DNA from 4 places in the Bradyrhizobium sp. Ken64 genome. Region 1 is predicted to be linked to each of the others. Evidence: predicted binding sites of a transcription regulator. Region 1 holds the regulator's gene; each other region holds the start of a gene.
What was found. The regulator PhoB, encoded in region 1, activates phosphate uptake and scavenging genes when phosphate is short. The targets are predictions, from matches to a motif close to TGTCATNNANCTGTCAT.
Positions count from the first base shown of each region.

Region 1 (4,266 bases):
CGATGACGATCTACGAGAACATTGCGTTCGGCATCCGTCTCTATGAGAAGATCTCGAAGTCCGAGATGGACGGCCGCGTCGAGAAGGCGCTGCGCGGCGGCGCGCTGTGGAACGAGGTCAAGGACAAGCTCAACGCCTCCGGCCTGTCGCTCTCCGGCGGCCAGCAGCAGCGCCTCTGCATCGCCCGCACCGTCGCGGTGCGGCCCGAGGTGATCCTGTTCGACGAACCCTGTTCGGCGCTCGACCCGATCTCGACCGCCAAGGTCGAGGAGCTGATCCAGGAGCTGTCCGAGGACTACACGATCGCGATCGTCACCCATAACATGCAGCAGGCGGCGCGCGTCTCAGACAAGACCGCCTTCATGTATCTCGGCGAGCTGATCGAGTTCGACGATACCAGCAAGATCTTCACGTCGCCGACCGACCGGCGCACGCAGGATTACATCACCGGCCGGTTCGGCTAGGAGACGCGACATGGCTTCCGAACATACCGCAAAGGCTTTCGACACCGACCTCCAGGAACTCACCCGCCTGGTTGCGGAGATGGGCGGGATCGCCGAACGCATGATCGTCGAGTCCGTCGACGCACTGATCCGCCGCGACGTCCCGCTCGGGCAGCGCGTCGTCGCAACCGACACCGAGCTCGACGCGCTGCAGAAGCGCATCGAGGAGCGCGCGGTGCTCACCATCGCCCGCCGCCAGCCGATGGCGGTCGATCTGCGCGAGATCGTTGGCGCCATGCGCGTCGCGACCGATCTCGAGCGCATCGGCGACCTCGCCAAGAACATGGGTAAGCGCGTCGCGGCGCTGGAGACGGACTTCCATCCGCTCAAGCTGTTCCGCGGCCTCGAGCACATGACCGACCTCGTGCAGCAGCAGGTCAAGTCGGTGCTGGACGCCTATGCCGCGCATGATCTGCCAGCGGCGATGGCGGTGTGGAAGGGCGACGAGGAAGTCGACGCCATCTGCACCTCGCTGTTCCGCGAGCTCCTCACCTACATGATGGAGGATCCGCGCAACATCTCGTTCTGTATCCATTTGATGTTCTGCGCCAAGAACATCGAGCGGATCGGCGACCACGCCACCAACATCGCCGAGACCGTGTTCTACATGATCGAGGGCCAGGCGATCACCGACAAGCGGCCGAAGGGCGACATGACGACCTTCGCCAACACGGTACCGAACACTTAAGGAGCGACGACCCGATGGGCGCACGCATTATGGTGGTTGAGGACGAGGAAGCCCTGACCGAGCTTCTCCGCTACAACCTCGAAGGCGACGGCTATGACGTCGAGACGGTGATGCGCGGCGACGACGCCGACACCCGCCTCAAGGAGCACATCCCCGATCTGATCGTGCTCGACTGGATGCTGCCGGGCCTGTCAGGCATCGAATTGTGCCGGCGGCTGCGCACCCGTCCCGAGACCAAGCAGCTCCCGATCATCATGCTCACCGCGCGCGGCGAGGAGAGCGAGCGGGTGCGGGGTCTTGCGACCGGCGCCGACGATTACATCGTCAAGCCGTTCTCGGTGCCGGAGCTGCTGGCGCGCGTGAAGGGCCTGCTGCGGCGCGCAAGCCCGGAGCGGCTCGCCACCGTCCTTGCTTTTGGCGACATCGAGCTCGACCGCGACAAGCGCCGCGTGGCGCGCTCGGGCCGGCCGATCGATCTCGGTCCGACCGAATATCGCCTGCTGGAGTTCTTCCTGGAGCACCCGGGGCGGGTGTTCTCGCGCGAGCAACTGCTCGACAGCGTCTGGGGCCGCGACATCTATATCGACGAGCGCACCGTCGACGTGCATATCGGCCGCCTGCGCAAGCTGCTCAATCTCGGCCGCGAGCAGGACCCGATCCGCACCGTCCGCGGCGCCGGTTACGCGCTGGATGATCGCTTCGCGAAGGCGGAGCAGGTGTAGGGTTGCAGGCTTGAGGTTCTCAGCCGTCATCCCGGACAAGCGAGCGAAGCGAGCGCTGATCCGGGACCCATAACCACAGGGAGTGGTTTGGCGAAGACTCGGAGTGACCCCTTTCGCGCAACAACTGCGTGCTCGGAGTATGGGTCCTGGCTTTCGCCAGGACGACACTACAATTGAACTGTCTTCGCGCGACGACTTGCCGGATTAGCGCGGACCCGGCTTCACCGGTGCGCGGCGCCGATCCGACGCCGGCTGGTACGCGACGCGCGAGTGCTGGGCGCAATAGGGCAGGCCGGACAGCGCCCGTCCACCGCAGAAGAAGAAGTCCGGGCTCGACGGATCGCCGACCGGCCAGTGGCAGGTCGCCTCGTTCAATTCCAGCAGCGACAGCCGCTGGCTCATCGGCACCACGTTGTCGTAGGTGACCGGATCCGGCTCCGCCTCGACCTCAAACGCCTGCGCCAGCGCGGTGTTGCCGCGCGAGATCGGGCGGCTCACCCGCATCATGTGCTGCGCGGGGCGCGCCTTGCGCGGCCGGGGCGCTGCCGATGATGGGCTCTTGGCGCGGCCCGAAAGGCCGAGCCTGTGCACTTTGCCGATCACGGCATTGCGGGTCACATTGCCGAGCTCCGCCGCGATCTGGCTGGCCGAAAGTCCGGCCTCCCAGAGCTTTTTCAGCTGCTCGACGCGATCATCGGACCAGGTCAAAACCGTCATTGCACCCTTTCCCTCGCTGCGCGCCAGCCATCCTGGGGCCTCGCAGCGAATGCCTAAGCCTTCAAAAACCCGTGCCGCCAGAATCCCTTAAGGCTCGCCGGGCGCGTCTTGAACGCCCGAACGTTTACGCCGGTACATAAGGACTTAAAGATCAGAACCACTGCACGAGATGTCGTATCTGACAATCCAAACGCTACAATATGGCGTGACTCCCGCGCAAGAGTCCGCCGACTCGCTTCCACATGTTCCGTGGCTAAATCCCGCAAAATCGGCACCGCAAGACTACGGATTCAGCGTTTCGCGAGGCTTTCCGGGCGGCATTGACACCCGTTTCACCAGGCCTAAGATAGTCGTGCGTGCCGCCCTCAAGAGGCGGCACGTTTCGTTTTCCGGGCCGGTAGATGGTGCGTTGCGCAATGCACGCTCACGCCGTCCGCAACATTCAAGTGACCGTCATGACTAACAGCGCAGCGCCGCATTTGCTCCCCGTTTTCGCCAGGTCCGACCTCGGTTTCGAGCGTGGCGAAGGCTGCTGGCTGATCGCGACCAATGGCGAGCGCTATCTGGATTTCACCTCAGGGGTGGCGGTGAATGCACTCGGCCATGCCCATCCGGCGCTGGTCGCGGCGTTGCAGGAGCAGGCCACGAAGCTCTGGCACATGTCGAACCTGTTCCAGAGCCCGGACGGCGAAAAGCTCGCCGCGCGCCTGTGCAATGAAAGTTTCGCGGATTTCGTGTTCTTCTGCAATTCCGGCGCCGAAGCGCTGGAATGCGTGATCAAGGTCGTGCGCCGCTATCACGCGGCAAAGGGCCATCCCGACCGCTATCGCATGATCACCTTCGAAGGCGCCTTCCATGGCCGCACGCTGGCGACGCTGGCCGCGACGGGTTCGGCAAAATATCTCGAAGGTTTCGGCCCTCCGATGGAGGGCTTCGACCAGGTTGCGCATGGCGATCTCGAGGCGGTGAAAAAGGCGATCGGTCCGCAGACCGCCGGCATCCTGATCGAGCCGATCCAGGGCGAAGGCGGTGTGCGTTCGGCAACGCCCGCCTTTCTGAGGGCGTTGCGCCAGCTCTGCGACGAGAAGGGTTTGTTGCTCGCCTTCGACGAGGTGCAGACCGGCATGGGCCGCACCGGCGATCTGTTCGCGTACCGCCGCCTTGGCGTCGAACCCGACGTGATGTCGCTGGCCAAGGCGCTCGGTGGCGGCTTTCCGATCGGCGCCTGCCTTGCGACCGCGGAAGCGGCGTCCGGCATGACGCCGGGCTCGCACGGCTCGACCTTCGGCGGCAATCCGCTCGCGATCGCCGCTGCGAACGCCGTGCTCGACGTCATGCTCAAGCCCGGCTTCTTCGACCACGTGCAGAGGATGTCGCTGCTGCTGAAGCAGAAACTCGCCTCCGTGATCGACCGTCATAGCGATGTCGTCAGCGAAGTGCGCGGCGAGGGCCTCCTGATCGGCATCAAGGCCGTGGTGCCTTCCGGCGATCTCGTTGCCGCCTTGCGCGCCGAAAAGCTGCTCACCGTCGGTGCCGGCGACAATGTCGTGCGTTTCCTGCCGCCTTTGATCGTCACCGAAGCCGAGATCGAGGACAGCGTCGGGCGGCTCGAGCGCGCCTGCACCGCGTTGTCCGG
Region 1 covers NZ_JBVVPA010000056.1:778-5,043, forward strand. Annotated here, with positions in the region: gene pstB (phosphate ABC transporter ATP-binding protein PstB) at 1-464, shown strand, start outside; gene phoU (phosphate signaling complex protein PhoU) at 475-1,191, shown strand; gene phoB (phosphate regulon transcriptional regulator PhoB) at 1,206-1,913, shown strand; gene AC0L2F_RS35450 (GcrA family cell cycle regulator) at 2,118-2,630, opposite strand; gene AC0L2F_RS35455 (aspartate aminotransferase family protein) at 3,086-4,266, shown strand, end outside.

Region 2 (4,266 bases), on a different contig from region 1:
AGCGTGTGGAGGTGGTTGTTGCTTTGCTCCTCGTTCTTGAAACGCAGCTCCTCCTCGAGCAGGCGGCTGCGTTCGCGCAGCTCGACGATATCGTGGTCAAGGCCGTCCAGCCGCTGCGCCAGCTTGCCGGCCTGGATACGCAGGTCCGGCGACAGGTGGTCGGTGTTCTTCTGGTCGAGGCGATGGAACAGCGTACGCAGGCCGGTGAGCTGGCGATGCAGCCTGACGCAGGTCCGGCGCAGCCGGCCGAGATTGCGGCGCATCTCCGGCTTGGCGTCGTCGGCCAGAATCCGCTCCTCGATCTCGTCGATCTCCTGGCCGAGCTTGTCGGCCATCCTATCAAGCGTGTCGGCGACCTCGTCGACGATCTTTTCGAGGAGATGGGCGACATTGTCGACGCGGTAGCCGCCTTCGAGCACCCGGCGTGTCGCGTCCGCCGAGCACAGCGCCTGATGGCGGCCGCTGATCAGGAGCCGCTCGGTCATGGCGAAGCGCAGGAACGCGGTCTCCTCCGTCGCGCTGCCGATGTCGCGTACGAGGTCGGAGAACACGCCGTAGATGCAGTGATCGATGACGTGAAGCTGCTGGAAGGTGTCGTTGGACAGCAAGAGCTCGCGCGCAAGCGGCGGCAGCTGTGACGCGGCGATCCACGGCCGTGAACGCGTGTCCGTGAGGTTGAAATGCAGCCAGAGCCGGCCGTCGTGACTGAACTCGATCGGCTGGTCGATCGGCAGCGCTTCGGCACCGCCGTCGCTGTGGAGGCGGAACGCCCACACCAGGCCGGGAATGCCAGACACGGAATCCGATATCGCGCTGACACGCTTTGCCGGCTCAGCCATGACCAACCCCAACCGTCAACGAATGCCCCGCTCCGGAAGATGGCTGACGCCTCTTCCGGACCCACGCGGGTACTCAATTACGGCATTGTTACAGTTTGATGATGACGCCCTACTCGGCCGCCAGCGCCGTCGAGGCCGCCGCCTCGGCTTCCCTGATGTAGTCGTGCACGACGCGGCCGAACGGCAGCGTCAGGTCGGCGATGTAATGATGCGCGCCGAGGCAGCGGCGGACCGGGAAATCAGCGACGGGCGCGTTGACATGCGGCACCAGATGCAGCCGGCCGGGCCCCATCCAGGAACCCTTCGGCACGATGTCGATGAGGTTGATCGCGACGAGCTGGCAGATCTCGAGGCGGCCGTCGACGCCGGGGATCATCTTCAAATTGATCTGCGTCTTCGACAGCGTCGTCCGGGTCAGATCGCCGTTGCCGGCCATGCTCTCGTGCTTGTAGCCCATCGTGCCCATGGCGACGAGCTGGCCGGCATATTCCAGCGTGCCCGTCAGCGTGTCCTTGACGATCTCGAGTTTGGGATGCGCGTATTTCTTGGGAAAGCCCCAGATCTCGCGGCCGGCGGCGATCGGCGGATCATCGTCCAGATACATCTGCGAGACGAAGTTGACCTCCTCGCCGTGCAGGCGCGCGGGGATGACGAGGCCGGACTCGGTGTAGCTGCCGAAGCCGGAGGAGTCCGGCATCCTGATCCATTCGTAATGCACGATCGGCTGATCGATCGGCTCCAGCGGCTCAGGCAGGCCGGCGCGGATGAGGTCCGGATCGGTCTCGTAGGTGATGACGAGGAATTCGCGGTTGACGAAGCGATAGGGCCCGGCCGGATAGCTCGGCCCGGCCGCCGGCATCGACGGAAGTCTCAGCAACTCTTCCCTGCGCATCGCTGGTCTCCTCTTGTAGCGCTCATGTGATGCCCGCCCGGCAGCGTCAGGCGGCGATGCAGAGTGCTAGCCGCCGTCATTGACTGCGATGTGAAGGATTTCCGTCAGCCGCACGACCGCAGCCATTCCCAAGGCGATCATGGTGCATGCAAGCGATGCATCCGCGCCAGAATTGTCATTACGCCGTCACCGCCGGACGCAATCGTTCGGCGAAACAGGGAGCACCGACCATGGACGCCCGCACATATCAGACACATCAGCCTTCTTCACGAGGCTGGCGGCCCGAGCGCTGCGACCGCGTCGCGCTGGTGCTGCAAGGTGGCGGCGCGCTCGGCGCCTATCAGGCCGGCGTCTACCAGGCGCTGCACGAGGCCGGCATCGAGCCCGACTGGGTCTGCGGCGTCTCGATCGGCGCGATCAACTCCGCCATCATCGCCGGCAACAAGCCGGAGAAGCGGCTCGAGGCGCTGCGCATTTTCTGGGAGCGCATCACCAACCGCAAGATCTGGCACTACACGCCTGACGGCGACATCTTTCGCCAGTGGCGCAATCTCACCAGCGCCTGGATGACGTCGGCGATGGGCCAGCCGGGCTTCTTCAGCCCGCATCAAGTCAATCCATGGCTCAGCCCGGTCGGAGCCCGGACCGCCACCAGCTATTACGACACGATGCCGCTGAAGGAGAGCCTGCTCGAACTCGTCGACTTCGACCTCATCAACGAGAAGAAGGTTCGCTTCGCAGTCGGCGCCGTGAACGTGCTCTCCGGCAATTTCATCTATTTCGACAATTCCCATGACGAGATCGAGCCGGAGCACATCATGGCTTCCGGCGCCCTGCCCCCGGCACTGCCGATGGTACGGATCGGCACCGATCATTTCTGGGACGGCGGCATCGTCTCCAATACGCCGCTCCAGCACCTGCTCGACCAGGAGGACGCGCTCAATTCGCTGGTGTTCCAGGTCGACCTGTTCAGCGCGCGGGGCGTGCTGCCGCGCTCGATCCAGGACGTGATGGCCCGCCACAAGGACATCATGTATTCCTCGCGCACCCGCCACAACACCGACGTCTACCGCCGCACCCACAACCTCAAGGTCCTGCTCTACAAGGCCCTGGCGAAGCTGCCCGACGAGCAGCTCTCCGAGGAGGAGCGCAAACTCAAGTCGAGCCTGCGCCACATGCCGGAGATCGCGATCCTGCATCTGATCTACCAGCAGAAGGCCTATGAAGGCGACGCCAAGGACCACGAATTCTCGGGCACCTCGATGCGCGAGCACTGGACCTCCGGCTACGAAGACACCAAGCGCACCCTCAAGCGCCGCGACTGGATCAAGATGCCCGACGAAGGCATGGGGCTGGTGGTGCACGATGTGCACCGGGAGACGGAAAGCGCGTGAGCAACGCGCCCCGCGGGGCGCGCTCAAACAAAAAGTGCGAAAACAACCCCATGCACAGTAGCCGGGGCGTGGCAAATCAATGACTTACGCTTTACCGAAAACGATTTGACTCGTCGGGCAAAACAGGAGCAGGATGTCATCGTCGGGCATCTGCGTCATCATCGCCATCAACCTGCAAAATGGTCTCCGACAGCAGAGCGGCAGCCTTTTGCAGCGGGCCTATGAACCGGTCCAACTCGACGAAGCTGACGCGTGCCACCGGCACGGAGACGCCCAGGCAAGCGATCAGCTCTCGATCCGGGGACAGGATGGGCACGGCACACCCCACCACGCCTTTCACGTACTCTTCGTTCGTTTTGGCCCAGCCGCGCTGCCGCGTCTCTTCGAGCACCTTCATTAGCGCGTGGACATCGACAATCGTCGTTTCAGTGAATTTGATCAGAGCGAGTGCGTGGCACAGCTTCACCCGCGTCCGCTCGGGCAATCCGCTCATGTAGATCTTTCCGGTGGACGTGCAGTGTAGCGGCGCCGCTTCTCCCGGATTGAACTGAAGACCTTGCGGCTCCGAAACGCGAACGCTGTCCACATAGGCGACGGAATTATCGCGCACGACGCCGATCTCGCATTGTTCACCGATTTCTGCCGCGACCGCTCGAAGCACCGCGTGCCGCCGCGCTGTGCGGAAGGCCGCGCCGATCACAGTCGCGGATAGCGTGACGAGTTGATTACCCACAACGTAACGCTTGGTCCCCAACGCCTTCTGAAGCAGTCCGCGGCCTTCAAGATTTCCGATCAACCTGTGCGCCGTTGGAAGAGGCAGCGAGAGAGCCTTGGCGATCTCTGCCGCTGAGACGGCTTTGCGTTGGTCAGCCACATGCCGAACGATCGCGAGGGCGCGGTCCAAGGGTCCATCCCTCTCAACTTGCTTCGTCATTTCCCTACCGGTTGGGATTGGCAGCAAAATACACTCCAGTCCAATAATTATCATTTTTCGGAATAAAATCTATTGATATTCGACAATTCCATTTGTCCAACTCCGGAAAGCTCATATTCTTGGCGCTGTCGGCGATTGACTAGAACTTGTGCAGCGCGGTCTCGCCGTTTCGAAATGTCGCTTCGTCGCATGGCCGACCGCCAAGTC
Region 2 covers NZ_JBVVPA010000005.1:265,206-269,471, reverse strand. Annotated here, with positions in the region: gene AC0L2F_RS11600 (transporter) at 1-839, opposite strand, end outside; gene AC0L2F_RS11595 (acetoacetate decarboxylase) at 949-1,731, opposite strand; gene AC0L2F_RS11590 (patatin-like phospholipase family protein) at 1,962-3,125, shown strand; gene AC0L2F_RS11585 (IclR family transcriptional regulator) at 3,262-4,059, opposite strand.
Region 2: a site for PhoB is predicted at 1,905-1,921, ahead of AC0L2F_RS11595 (acetoacetate decarboxylase). Genes of this name have one in related genera too.

Region 3 (4,266 bases), on a different contig from region 1:
TCGCGGGTGAGATCGCCGACGCTGGCGCCTTCCTCGGCCTGCGGCGATGATTCGATCAGCCCGTCGCGGCCGAGAATATCCGTCACGCGTGGCGTGGGCACCGTCGAGGCTTCAGCCGTCGCCGGCGCTTCCGGCACAAAGCCTTCGGCGAGCGAGGGATCGAGCAGGCGGTGCGTATAGTCAAAGGTCGGGCCGAGGATCTGGCCGCCGGGAATGTCCTTGAAGGTCGAGGACACCCGACGCCGCACCCGCATCGCGCCGGTCTCGACCGGCTCGGTGGCGCCGAAGCGCGGCAGCGTGGCGCGGAAGGCGCGGACCAGGAAGATCGCCTCGATCAGATCGCCGCGCGCCTGCTTGATGGCGAGCGACGCGAGTTCGCGGTCATAGAGCGAGCCTTCGCTCATGACGCGGTCCACGGCGAGGCCGAGCTGCTCCGAAATCTGGTCCAGGGAAATTTCCGGAACGCTTTGGTCGCCGCGCCGTGCACTCGCGAGCAGGCGATGGGCGTTCTCGATGGCGCGTTCGCCGCCTTTGACTGCGACATACATGGTTAGCTTCCCTTGCTCACGACGCGCGTGGTGCGCGGGATCGCAACCACGGCGTCATCGGCGACCAGCACCACATCGATGCCGCGCGGAAACAGCGCGTCGTTGACGCGCAGGCGCTCGAACAGGTCGAACGGCTTGATCGACGCCTGGAGCGTCGCGACACCGTCGATGCCGGGACCGCGCAGTTCGAAGCTGCGCCCCGAGTCCAGGCTCTCGACCTGCAGGATCAACGTCGTCGACCGATCCGGATATTCGCTGGTGCCCAGCGCGAAGCGGTCGAGCGAAGGCAGCGCCCCGCCGTCGCTGATCAGCGCGAAGCTCGCGATCGAGGAATCCTGTACCACCGGCGCGCCGGTATGGAATTTCAGCCATTTCACGACGTCGGAACTCTCATGCATGCGCGCATCGAGCCAGAGCGGCGTGTCGTGATCGAACAGCGTCAGCGCGATCGCGGCCGTGCCGCGCATCATCGTGTGAGGCGCTCCTGATGTCGGCACGATGCGCCGGACCGACCCCGGCCGCGCCATCGCGTCCATGACCGAACGAAAGGTCGATTGCGCCGACAGCACCTTGTCGGCGAACCCCGGCGGCAGTTCCGCAATCGTGGTCATGACCTCACCCCTCACCGCGCACCATGGTGTAGAAATCAACCTTCGTCGCGGCGGTCTCGGCCGCCGCCTGCTTGCGCCTGACCATAAGCTGCTCACGCAACGGCGCGATGATGTCCCGCTCCACCGCGTCGCCGAAATCGCTGGACTGCACCAGCGCGTCGCACAGCGCGATCAGCCGCGCCTTCTCACCGTCGCGACCGAGCGTGTAGCCGAAGCCGACCTCGCCGCTGGCAAGCCGCACCGCGGCCCGCGACACCGTGGCTTCGCCGAGGTTGAACGGCGCGCCGTCGCCGCCGACCCGGCCGCGCAGCATGACGAGGCCGTTTTCCGGCGCGCGCAGATCCTGATGCGCCGGCAAAGCGAGAGCGCGGAGGCGAGCGGCGATCTCGCCCACCTCCGCGTTCGCCAGCACGGCCATTGCGGCCTTGCGCTGGGCTTGCTGATTGTTGTGCTGGGTCACCAGATCCACCGAACTTTTCTCAACAACTTGCCGAATCCAAGTTGTCTATGATACTAGACAACTTGATAGCGGAGCGCCATGACTGTTTCGTGACAAAGGCGTGATTTCTGGAGTAGCTTCCCGGCCACATGAGCATGCAGGACACAGCCTCCTCCGGCGTCGCGTTGTGGCGCCTCGTTGCCGACGGCATTGAGCGCGGCATCGCCGATGGCCGCTTTGCGGCCGGCGACAAGCTGCCGGGCGAGGTGGAGATCGCCGAAACCTATCGCGTCAACCGCCACACGGTGCGCCGCGCGCTGGCCGCGCTTGCCGAGCGCGGCCTCGTGCGGGCCGAACGCGGCAGCGGAACCTATGTCGAGGCGCAGAAGCTCGCTTATCCACTGCGCTCGCGGACCCGTTTCTCCGAGATCGTCGGCGCGGACGGCCGCGAACCGCATGGCCGCTTGATCGAGGCGTCCGATGATGTCGCGACCCGCGAACTCGCGCGGGAACTTGGATTGAAGGCCGGCGCACCACTGGTGCGGATCGAGGCGATGCGCCTCGCCGACCGCACGCCGATTTGCGTCTCCACGACGTGGCTGTCGGCGCAGCTGTTCCCGGGTGCGGGCGACGTCTTTGCCGCGACCCGCTCGATGACGAAATTGCTCGAGCATTACGGCGTCCGCGACTATCGCCGGGGCGCGACCCGGATCACCGCCGGCATCGTGGACGCCACCGACGCCGCACGGCTCGATCTGGCGCTGGGACGGCCGATCCTGGTGGTCGACGCCACCGACCACGATCTCGACGGCAAGCCGCTGGTCACCAAGCATTCGCGCTTTGCCGCGGAGCGGGTGGAGTTTCTGGTGGAGAACGGGTGAGCTGCGGCCCTCTCCCCTTGTGGGAGAGGGTGGCTCGCCGCATTAGCGGCGAGACGGGTGAGGGGTATGTCTCCGCACCCACCGATCTGAATGTGAGGATGCAGACCCCTCATCCGGCGCTTCGCGCCACCTTCTCCCACAAGGGGAGAAGGGAAGAAGACCTACGCGACCGCCCTTCGGCCGATGATGGCGAAGCGCAGTTTTCCCGAGACGAAATCGATCGCGGCGACCGCGACCAGGATCATCAGGATCAGGAACGACACCTTCTGCCATTCCAGCACGCGGATCTGCTCGGCGAGTTGCAGGCCGATGCCGCCGGCGCCGACGATGCCGATGATGGTGGCCGAGCGCGTGTTCGACTCGATGAAATAGAGCACCTGCCCCGCGATCACGGGCAAGACCTGCGGCAGCAGACCGAACCGAATCTCGTGCAGCGCGCTGCCGCCGGAGGCGCGGATGCCCTCGACCTGCTTCTGGTCGGCGCCCTCGATTGCCTCCGAGAACAGCTTTCCGAAGGCGCCGAAATCCGACACGGCAATGGCGAGCACGCCGGCAAACGGGCCGAGCCCGACCACGTTGATCCACACCAGCGCCCAGATCAGCGTGTCGACGCCGCGGATCGAATCCAGGAAACGTCGCACCGGAAAGCGCAAGATTTTCGACGGCACCACGTTACGCGCGGCAAGAAGACTGACCGGCAGCGCGAACACCGCAGCCAGCGTCGTGCCGAGCAGCGCGATCGAGAGCGTCTCGCCGAGCGCCTTCAGATAGATCGGCAGCGACGAGCCGGGATCCGGCGGGATCATCAGCAGACTGATCCAGCCGAGCTGATTGAGCCCGTTGATGAAGCGCGACGGCGAAAAATCGAGATCGACGAGGCCGTAGATGAAGATGGCGAACGCCGCGACGATCATCGCGGGGACGGCAACCCGCGCCGAGGCGGGGCGGTGGAACACGTCCGGATAGCGCGCGCGAAGCGCCACGGTATCGATCTGCTGCGGTGCCGTCACGACCGCGCCTCCTTGCCGAACAGCCGGCCGCGCAGCCAGCCAGTGCTGATGTCGATGATGAAGACCGTGACGATGATGGTGAGCAGGATGGCGCTGACGTCCGAGTAATAGAACTTGCGGATGGCGACGACGAGCTCCTGGCCGATGCCGCCGGCGCCGACGAAGCCCATCACGGAGGCCTCGCGGACATTGATCTCGAAGCGCAGCAGCGCGTAGCTGGCATAACCCGCGGTGACCTGCGGCAGGATAGCGAAGCGCATGCAAGCGAGCCAGCTCGCGCCGGTCGAGCGGATGCCTTCGACCGGCTTCATGTCCGCGTTCTCGACGATCTCGGAGAACTGCTTTCCGAGCGCGCCGGTGGAGTGAATCGCAATGGCCAGCACGCCCGCCATCGGTCCGAGTCCGAAGGCGATCACGAAGATCAGCGCAAACACGATGCCGGGCACCGTGCGGGCGAATTCGAGCAGGCGCCGCACCACGAAGCGCAGCCAGGGCGCGGGCGAGGTGTTTTCAGCCGCGAGGAAATTCAGGCAGAATGCAAAAGTCGCGCCGATCAGCGTGCCGACATAGGAGATCAGCAGGGTCTCGCCCAGCATCTTCAGCCATTTGCGCCAGCCCCAGAGCCATTCGCCGACATCGGTCCAGACCCGCTGTCCGCTGTCGAGTGTGAGGATGCGGTCGAAATAGCTGAGGAAGTTGCCGAAATACGTGAAGAGCGTACGCAGGTTCACTTCCGCGCCGATCGCGGCGAGAACCAGCGCTGCAGCAAACAGCGCG
Region 3 covers NZ_JBVVPA010000001.1:621,265-625,530, forward strand. Annotated here, with positions in the region: gene AC0L2F_RS03110 (carbon-phosphorus lyase complex subunit) at 1-548, opposite strand, end outside; gene phnH (phosphonate C-P lyase system protein PhnH) at 551-1,159, opposite strand; gene phnG (phosphonate C-P lyase system protein PhnG) at 1,164-1,628, opposite strand; gene phnF (phosphonate metabolism transcriptional regulator PhnF) at 1,748-2,479, shown strand; gene phnE (phosphonate ABC transporter, permease protein PhnE) at 2,641-3,489, opposite strand; gene phnE (phosphonate ABC transporter, permease protein PhnE) at 3,486-4,266, opposite strand, start outside.
Region 3: a site for PhoB is predicted at 1,698-1,714, ahead of phnF (phosphonate metabolism transcriptional regulator PhnF). Genes of this name have one in related genera too.

Region 4 (4,266 bases), on a different contig from region 1:
CCCTCGAAGATCTTGATCATGAAGGGCTGGAACGTGTTGGCGAGGAACGGACCCAACACGAAGAAGCCCCACATGCCGTAGATGATCGAGGGGATGCCGGCGAGCAGCTCGATCGCCATGCCGATCGGGCGGCGCAGCCATTGCGGGCAGAGCTCGGTGAGGAAGATCGCAATGCCGAGACCCACGGGAATGGCGATCAGCATCGCGATGAAGGAGGTGACGAGCGTGCCGTACATCGGCCCGAGCGCGCCGAGCACCGGCGGATCGGCGGACGGCGCCCAGCGCTGCGTCCACAGGAACGAGACCCCGAATTCCTTCATCGCCGGGAAGGCGCCGACGATCAGCGAAATGATGATGCCGCCGAGGATCAGAAGCACCGAGATCGCGGAGAGCCGCGTGATCCAGTAGAAGGTGACGTCGCCGAGCTTGAACGCGCTCAAGGCCTTGGCGCGATCATACGGTCCGGCGTCGTCGATTACATCGCTCTGAACGGCCATCTCTGCCACGCCGGTCCCCTGTACTAAATATTATACGTTTTTGTTGGTCCGTGCCCCGGATGCGGCGCAGCGCATCCGGGGCACGAGCGTCGCGAACCTAGCTCTTGATTTCGGCAGCCCAGGTCTTCTCGATCAGCTGAACGACCGGGTCCGGCATCGGGATGTAGTCGAGCTCTTCAGCCGCCTTGTCGCCGTTCTTGAAGGCCCAGCGGAAGAACTTGATGGCTTCCTGCGAGGCCGCCTTGTCGGTGGCGTCCTTGTGCATGAGGATGAAGGTCGCCGCCGTGATCGGCCAGGACTTCTCGCCGGGCTGGTCGGTCAGGATGACGTAGTAGCCGGGAGCCTTGGCCCAGTCGGCGTTGGAGGCGGCCGCCTGGAAGGCTTCGACGGTGGGCTGCACCGGCTTGCCGGCCTTGTTGACGAGACCGGTGTAGGTCAGCTTGTTCTGCTTGGCATAGGCGTACTCGACGTAGCCGATCGAGTTCTTGGTCTGGCTGATGTTGCCGGACACGCCTTCGTTGCCCTTGGCGCCGACGCCGACCGGCCACTCGACCGCGGTACCCTCACCGACCTTGCTCTTCCAGTCCGCGCTGGCCTTGGCGAGGTAGTTGGTGAAGTTGAAGGTGGTGCCCGAACCGTCCGAACGGCGGACCACGGTGATGGCCTCCGAGGGCAGCTTCACGTTCGGGTTGAGCTTCTTGATCGCGGCGTCGTCCCATTTGGTGATCTTGCCGAGATAGATGCTGGCCAAGGTCTCGCCGTCGAACACCATCTCACCGGGCTTCACGCCCTCGATGTTGACGACGGGAACAATGGCGCCCATCACCATCGGCCACTGGACGAGGCCGTCCTTCTCGAGCTGCTCTGCCTTGAGCGGCGCGTCACTGGCGCCGAAGGTCACGGTCTTGGCCTGGATCTGCTTGATGCCGCCGCCGGAGCCGATCGACTGATAGTTCAGACCGTTGCCGGTCTCCTTCTTGTAGGCGTCAGCCCATTTGGAATAGATCGGGAACGGGAACGTCGCACCGGCACCCGTGATGTCGGCAGCAAAGGCCGCCGTCGTCGATGCGGCAACCAAGCCAGCAGCAACGATCGTTTTGAGGAAATTCATGCTGGTCTCCATACAGGGGAGCGAAGCGCCATCAGCGCCCGATCGCGCTCCCCGTGCCGTCCCTTTAGGAGCGGACAGCTGAGCTTTTACGAAGGTTTGGTGACAGTCGGATGACAGTGTTAAGCGGCTGAAATTGCTGGAATTTAGCTCAGAGCCGAAGGCTTGCCCTGGGGAAAACAGGCGGTGAAAGTGGCGCCCTGTCTGGGCACGCTTTCAATCAAAAGCCGCCCGCGATGACGGTTAAGAATATGTTTCACCAGCGATAATCCGAGGCCCGTGCCGCCCTGCGAGCGGCTGTCGCCGACATCGACCCGGTAGAAGCGTTCGGTCAGCCGCGGCAAATGTTCCGGCGCGATGCCGGGGCCGAAATCCCGGACCAGGACCCGGATTTCCTGAGTTCCATCAGGGGCGGCGCCTGATATCAGCGACACGATGACGCGACCGCCGGAGGCGCCGTATTTGAGCGCGTTCTCGATCAAATTCTCGAACAGGCGGAGCAGCTCCTCGCGGTCGCCCGCGATCAGCACCGGGGTCTCAGGCAGCTCGGTCTCGACCTCGACCTGGCGTTCCCGCGCCAGCGGCTCGAGCCCATCGGCGACCTGCAAGATGATCGGCAGCAGGTCGACCAGGGTGTCGGGCCGCACATGAGCCGACAGCTCTACCCGCGATAGCGACAAGAGATCGTCGATCAGGCGCGCCATCCGGGTGGCCTGATTGTGCATGATGCCGAGGAAGCGCTCGCGCGCCTTGGGATCGTCCTTGGCCTGGCCCTGGAGCGTGTCGATGAAGCCCGACAGCGCGGCCAGCGGCGTGCGCAGCTCGTGGCTGGCGTTGGCGACGAAATCGGCCCGCATCTCCTCGACCCGACGCAGCGGCGTCTGGTCGTGGAAGGTCATCAGCATGCATTTGTCGGCGCCACCGAAGCTCGTCGGCACCGGCACCGGCGTGATGGTCAACTCCATCCAGCGATCGACCGGGACATGGTCGAGATAGGTCGCGCGCCGCGGCTCGGTGGTCGCGATCGACTCGCGCAGCGCCGTGATGATCTCGGGCGAGCGCAGCGCGAACTGGGCGAGCTCATTCCGGCGCAGCGCCGGCGCGAGCTGGGCGGCGGCGGCGTTGAGATGGATGACGCGGCCGGCGCGATCGAGCAGCACCGCGGGATCGGGCATGCCGGCGACCACTGCGGCCACCGCCGCGCTCTCGACCGGATTGACGCGGCGGGTCTCCTCGCGCGAGGCGGCGGTATCGTGCAGGCGCCACGGGATCAGCGCTGCGGTGGCGATGCAGAGGAACACCGCAATCGCATGCAGTGCCGACAATTCGCCCAGCGAGACCACCACCGACAGCGCCAGCGCCGCGGCGATCAGGATGACGGTCGAGTGCCGCAGCCGGTCGGACCAGGGCTGGGAGGAGGGAGAAGATGGGGCGTCGATCGCCATCGGGGCGGGCTTCTCCAAAGGACCTTGCGCCGGTCAGGCGCCGCTGTCGCTGCGCTTTCTCACGTAAGCGGCTTCAGGTGCGGGGCCGGGGTCGAGCTTGAGCGCCGCCTGCTGCAGGCGTTTCGATCGTGCGCCGATGATAACTTCGCGAAACGTCAGCAAGATTACAGAAATGACGAAAGGGGACAGATAATAGAGGACGCGGAACAGCAGCATCCCGCCCAGCAGCTCCTCCCGGTCCATCTGCCAGAGCCCGACCAGCATGGCCGCGTCGAAAACGCCAAGGCCTCCGGGCGAATGGCTGGCAAAGCCGAGCAGCGTGGCCGAGACGAAGATCACCGCGACCACCACGAAGCCGAGATTGGGCTCGTCGGGGACCAGCACGTACATCGCCAGCGCGCAGAAGCCGAGATCGATGATGCCGATCGCGATCTGGAGCAGCGTCAGCGGACCGCCCGGCAGCATCACGGTCCAGGGCCCGCGGCCGACCATCCGCGGCTGGGTCCAGACCCAGACCACGTAAGCGACCAGCCCGACGATGATCATCATCGCCAGAGTCCGGTTCAGCCAGGGCGGAAGCTGGTCGATCGAGGCCGCGGCCTCCGGATGATAGGAGATGCCGAGGCCCAGCACCGCGGCATTGCCGAGCCAGAAGGTCAGGCCGGCGAGGAAGCAGATCTTTGCGACGTCGATCGCGTTCAGGCCGTGGGCGGAATAGATGCGGTAGCGCACCGCGCCGCCGGTGAAGACGCTGGCGCCGACATTGTGGCCGATCGAATAGCTGGTGAAAGCGGCGAGCGCGTTGATCCGATAGGGCACGTGGGCGTGGCCGATCGCGCGCACGGCGAACAGGTCATAGAAGGTCAGCGTGAAATAGCCCGCGGCGACGAACAAAGCCGCCAGTGCAATCTGGCTCGGCTCGGTGCTCTTGATCGCCTCGAGGACTTCGTTGACATCGATGCCGCGCAGCATGTGGTAGAGCACATAGCAAGCGATACCGATGACCGCGACGCTGATCACAACTCCAAGCTTATGCAGGATTTGCTTCTGGCGCAGAAACGACATCGCCCTGCGTATGGCTTCCAGCATCTAGACCTCGAACAACGCTTCAGCGGCCGGGGTGGCCGGCGAACAGGCGGACGACGCACGGGCACGCGACGAACCCTCGCTGCCGGTCCCGGCATCGCGCATACCCGCTATCCCTCCACTAGCGCGT
Region 4 covers NZ_JBVVPA010000014.1:216,106-220,371, reverse strand. Annotated here, with positions in the region: gene pstC (phosphate ABC transporter permease subunit PstC) at 1-497, opposite strand, end outside; gene pstS (phosphate ABC transporter substrate-binding protein PstS) at 595-1,608, opposite strand; gene AC0L2F_RS23100 (ATP-binding protein) at 1,752-3,050, opposite strand; gene AC0L2F_RS23095 (lysylphosphatidylglycerol synthase domain-containing protein) at 3,084-4,139, opposite strand.
Region 4: a site for PhoB is predicted at 1,708-1,724, ahead of pstS (phosphate ABC transporter substrate-binding protein PstS). Genes of this name have one in related genera too.